Regions from separate parts of the Lysobacter zhanggongensis genome, predicted to be linked through region 2. Evidence: riboswitches for the same ligand, from Rfam matches in the RefSeq annotation. Region 2 holds a riboswitch; the other holds the start of a gene.

Region 1 (2,386 bases), on a different contig from region 2:
GTTGCGGCCGGCCGTGAGCTTGAACTGGGCGGTGTCGGATGGTCGCCAGCGCACGCTGCCGCCGACCACCTGCTGCAGGGTCTCGGAACGGTTGCTGTAGTCGCCGTCGAAGTCGTTCTCACCCTCGCTGCGCAGCCCCTGGGCCGACAGTTGCCATTGGCCCAGGTCGATGCCCGTACGCAACGAGAGCGCGTGCTGGACGTAGCCGTCGAGGTCGGGTTCGGGATTGCTGATGAAGCACCCGCCCGAGAACGGGGTCGGCTCGGCGACGTCGCAGGCGTTGAATCCCTCGGTGCGCTGGAACGCGTAGTCGGCGCCGAACCAGGCACGCCCTTCGCGGCCGGCGAAGCCGACGCCGTACTCGTGCGCGCCGTGGCTGCCGCCACCGATGTGCATGCGCGGCGTCCAGCCGGCGGCGTCGCGGCGGGTAAAGATCTGGATCACCCCGCCGATCGCCTCGCTGCCGTACAGGCTTGAGCGCGGCCCGCGGACAATCTCGATCCGCTCGATCAGCGCGACCGGCAGGTTCTGCAACGACACCAGGCCGGAGGTCGGCGAGCCCACGCGGATGCCGTCGACCAGCACCACGATGTGGTCCGACTCCGCGCCCCGCAGGAACAGCGTGGTCAGCTTGCCGGTGCCGCCCTGGTTGGCCAGCGATACGCCGGCGCGGCCGGCGAGCAGGTCCGGCAGCGAACGAGCCTGGCTGCGCTCGATCGCTTCGCGGTCGATCACCTCCACCGGCGCAAGCACGGCGTCGACATCGAGCAGGGTGCGGGTGGCGGTGACGACCACTTCGTCCAGGTCCTTCGCCTGCGGTGGCGCCGCGGCCTCGGCATGGGCGGGGGCGGCCGACAGGGCCGGGATGAGCAGCGCCACGGCGGCGGCGAGCGGGGCAAGGCGGAATCGCATTCGATAGGTCTCCAGGCGCACGGCGGCCGTCCCCGGCATCGACCGTGCAGTATCGGGAAGTCGCGTGGAGAGGGTGGTCGAACGGACTCGGAGGGCGGACAGGCGCCGACGTCGCCGCCGCCATGCCCGCCGCATCGCAACCAGTCAGCTCCGCGGCCGGTCTCCGGACTCGCGAGGGTGTCGTTCGACACAGCCGTGGCGCCTTCCCATGCGATTGCACAGTGGCGGTGAGCCTTGGCCGGACCCGCCTGCGCGGATCCACTCGCTTACCGTTGCGGGGGCAGTGCCGGAATGGTCCGGGTGCTGTGCACCCGACGTCACCGGCTTCCCGTTTCAACCCGCCGGCAGGACGCCGCCGGGTCACCTCGAAGCGCGGGCAGTGTACGCGATCGGAGCGGGTGCGGGCCGGGGATGGTCGTTACGCCTCGTCCGGGCGCTCGGGCACCGTGTCGGCGGTCAGCACGGTGGTGCGTACCGGCCCCGCCGGTGGCTTGTGACGCGGCGCCGGCAAGCCGGCGATCGCAGCTTCCGCCGCGCTCACCAGCTCGGTCCGGCGGGCATCGGGTACTTCCTGCCAATGGCAGTCCTGCAGGGCGCCTTCGATCGCGTACAGCAGGTTGAGGGTGGGTTTGAAGCCCGCGCGCTTGACCCGCATGAAGGCTTCCACCGGCCCGGCCTCGGCGATGTCCTCGCGCGTGCGCAGACCGACCTGGCGCAGCCAGGCGGCCGACTTGGGCCCGATGTTGCGCAGCTTGGCGGCCTCGTTCATGCGAGCGACTCCAGGTAGACCCGGGCCAGTGCTTCCATGCCGCGCTGGTCCTCCTCGTCGAAGCGACTGGTGCGCGGGCTGTCGATATCGAACACGCCGACCAGGCTGTCGCCGTGCACCAGTGGCACCACCACTTCCGAACGCGACGCCGAATCGCAGGCGATGTGGCCCGGGAAGGCGTCCACGTCGGCCACGCGCTGGGTCTGGCGGCTACTGGCGGCGGCGCCGCAAACGCCCTTGTCGAGCGGGATCCGCACGCACGCCGGCTGCCCCTGGAACGGCCCGACGACGAGCTCCCGGCCGTCGAAGAAGTAGAAGCCGACCCAGTTGAGGTCCGGCAGTGCGTGGTAGACCAGCGCCGACAGGTTGGCGGCGTTGGCGATGCGGTCGGATTCGCCGGACAGCAGCGCGCGGGCCTGCGCGGCGAGCTCGGCGTATTGCTCCGGCTTGCTGCCGGACAGGGCGCTGGCGGTGAACATCGCGCGAGTGTAGCAGCGGTGCCCACGCGACTCCGGCCCCGCGAATCCCTACGATGCGCGGATGATCTCCCCACCCGCGACTCCCCCCCCGCTTCCCGCGCGCTTCTACGTCACCGGCACCGACACGGGTGTAGGCAAGTCGGTTGCATCGGCGGCGTTACTGCATGCACTGCGCGCGCGTGGCGGCCGGGTGGTCGGGATGAAGCCGGTCGCCAGTGGTTGCGAG
Region 2 (2,386 bases):
TGACCGCCGCAACCGAGGCGTCGAGCGTCTTCAGCCACGGCACGATGCCGTTGCTCAACCCATTGGTCGAACGGATCAGCGAGCCGCGCGAGCGGATGCGGGTGTAGCTCAGGCCGATGCCGCCGCTGAACTTGCTCAGCTTCGCGACATCCATGTAGCGCTGGTAGATGCCCTCCAGCGAGTCCTCGGGTGAGTCGAGCAGGAAACACGACGACAACTGCTCATGCGTGGTGCCGGCGTTGAACAGCGTCGGCGACGACGGGAGGTAGTCCAGCTGCGCCATGCGCCGGTACAGCGCCAACGCCTCCGGCACGTCCTCGCTGAGCGCACAGGCGACACGCAGGAAGAACTGCTGCGGGGTTTCGATCACCGTGCGCGCTGTCGGGTGGCGCAGCAAGTAGCGGTCGTACAGGGTGCGGATGCCGAAGTAATCGAAGCGATGGTTGAGGCTGTCGTCGATCGCGTCATTGAGCTTGCGCGCATTGGCCTGGACGAAGCCGACCAGGCGCGCGTTGATCAGCCCGAGTTCGTGCCCACGCTGGACCGACTGCGAGAACGCATTGATGTCGATCGCGGCGACTTCCTTTTCGATCACGCCGGCCAGCAGGCGCGCGGCGAGGCGGCCGTATTCGGGTTCCTCGGCGGTCAGCAGTGCGGCGGTGCGGATCGACAGTTCATCGAGCTCGCGGGTCGTGGCCCCGTCATACAGGCCCGAGATGGTGCGTGTGGCGACGCGCATCGGGTCGACGGCGTGCAAGCCTTCGCAGCAGCGGCCGATCGCACGGACGATCTTGTTGAGGTCGACCGGCTCGTGCGCGCCGTTGCGCTTGGTCACGCCCATCCCGAGCGTGGCGGCGGGTGGGGTGAGGATGAGGGCGGGAGAGGCGGGCAGGGTGGCGGTGACGCGGACGACGGTATCGGGCACGACGGGTTCGGTCGCGGTGTCGGGGGCGGTGCTCATGGGTGGACTCCGGTGCATGGCGCACGGTTCGCCACCCTTCCCTCGAGGGCGACGCACGGAGGCACGCAGCGCCGGCGCCGGACGGCGCACCGGAGCGGCCAAGCCCCCGCGGGCTGGAGTGGTTCGGATGGACGGGGTGTCGTGGCCGGTCCGGACGGGCGGCAGCGGCCCGATGGCCAGCGCACGACACCGACCGTCTTCCCCCGAAGACTCCCTGGCCGGTGACCGCGCGGTGTGCTTCGCGCGGCTGTCGGCAGGTCTTCGGGCTCTGGACGCGGACGGCGAGCCGTCCTCCTACTGTTCGCCGCTTCCCGGGGCCGGGGCCCCAGTGCAATGGCGAGGTTCGTTTCCACTACCGCTGCGGGGCAGCGCCGGAGTCGACACGAGGTCTGGACCGGCTTCCCTTTTCAGCCGCCTGCGAGGGCGACACCGACGATGCACAACATATCGGGTTACCGGAGCTTGTCAACGCTAAATGTTGTGGTGTTTAGGCCGGTCAGACATAAGGGCGGATGGATCGGAGGGGCGGCTGCCGGGTGGCCTGGACAGTCGCTCCCCGATACTCGCTTGGTGTCCAGGCCACCCGGCAGCCGCCTGGGAAGAACACGGGCGCTTGTGAAAACAAGCGAGGGCAGTGCTTGAGGCTTCGGCATTGCCCCCAACACGGGCGACGCGTCTGCTCTTGCTCTTCCGGTCGCGATGAATCCGAAGGCGGGGGCGCGGTGTTGTCGCAACCAAGCGAGTATCGGGGAGCGACTTGCGGCAACACCGCGCCCCCGCCCCCGCCCCCCGCGAACACCATCTCGCCACAACACACCAGGAGTGCACCCCGGTTTGCCCCACCATGCCCCCCCGCCGACAATAGGCGGCTGACCGCCGTCCATTCCCCGACGCGCACCCACCTCACGGAAGCGACCATGACCATCCTCCGCATGACCGACCTCGACCTCTCCGGCAAGCGCGTCCTCATCCGCGAGGACCTGAACGTGCCGATCGACGCAAACGGCCGGATCACCTCGGAGCAGCGCATCACCGCGGCCCTGCCGACGCTCAAGCTGGCGCTGGAAAAGGGCGCGGCGGTGATGGTGATGTCGCACCGCGGCCGTCCGACCGAAGGCGAGTGGCGCCCGGAGGACTCGCTGGCGCCGGTGGCGGCGCGGCTGTCCGAGTTGCTCGGCATCGAGGTGCCGCTGGTGCGCGACTGGGTCGGCGGCGTGCCGGTCGAACCGGGCCAGCTTGTGTTGCTGGAGAACTGCCGGGTCAACGTCGGCGAGAAGAAGGACGATGAGGCGCTGGCGAAGGCTTACGCGGCACTGTGCGACGTGTTCGTCATGGACGCTTTCGGCACCGCCCACCGCGCGCAGGCGTCCACCCACGGCGTGATCCGCCACGCGGCCGTTGCCGCCGGCGGGCCGCTGCTGATGG

What was found. Region 2 has a riboswitch for cobalamin ahead of ACKVMH_RS04440 (ribonucleoside-diphosphate reductase subunit alpha). Riboswitches for the same ligand answer to the same signal wherever they lie in the genome.
Region 1: it holds a riboswitch for cobalamin, as region 2 does, so the genes downstream of both, btuB (TonB-dependent vitamin B12 receptor) here and ACKVMH_RS04440 (ribonucleoside-diphosphate reductase subunit alpha) in region 2, are expected to answer to the same signal.

Annotation. Positions count from the first base shown of each region.
Region 1 is NZ_JBJXHK010000053.1:8,934-11,319, reverse strand. Features, by position in the region: gene btuB (TonB-dependent vitamin B12 receptor) at 1-912, opposite strand, end outside; cobalamin riboswitch at 1,050-1,295, opposite strand; gene ACKVMH_RS09690 (TfoX/Sxy family protein) at 1,331-1,681, opposite strand; gene ACKVMH_RS09685 (GAF domain-containing protein) at 1,678-2,160, opposite strand; gene bioD (dethiobiotin synthase) at 2,222-2,386, shown strand, end outside.
Region 2 is NZ_JBJXHK010000015.1:24,339-26,724, reverse strand. Features, by position in the region: gene ACKVMH_RS04440 (ribonucleoside-diphosphate reductase subunit alpha) at 1-841, opposite strand, end outside; cobalamin riboswitch at 1,196-1,410, opposite strand; gene ACKVMH_RS04435 (phosphoglycerate kinase) at 1,879-2,386, shown strand, end outside.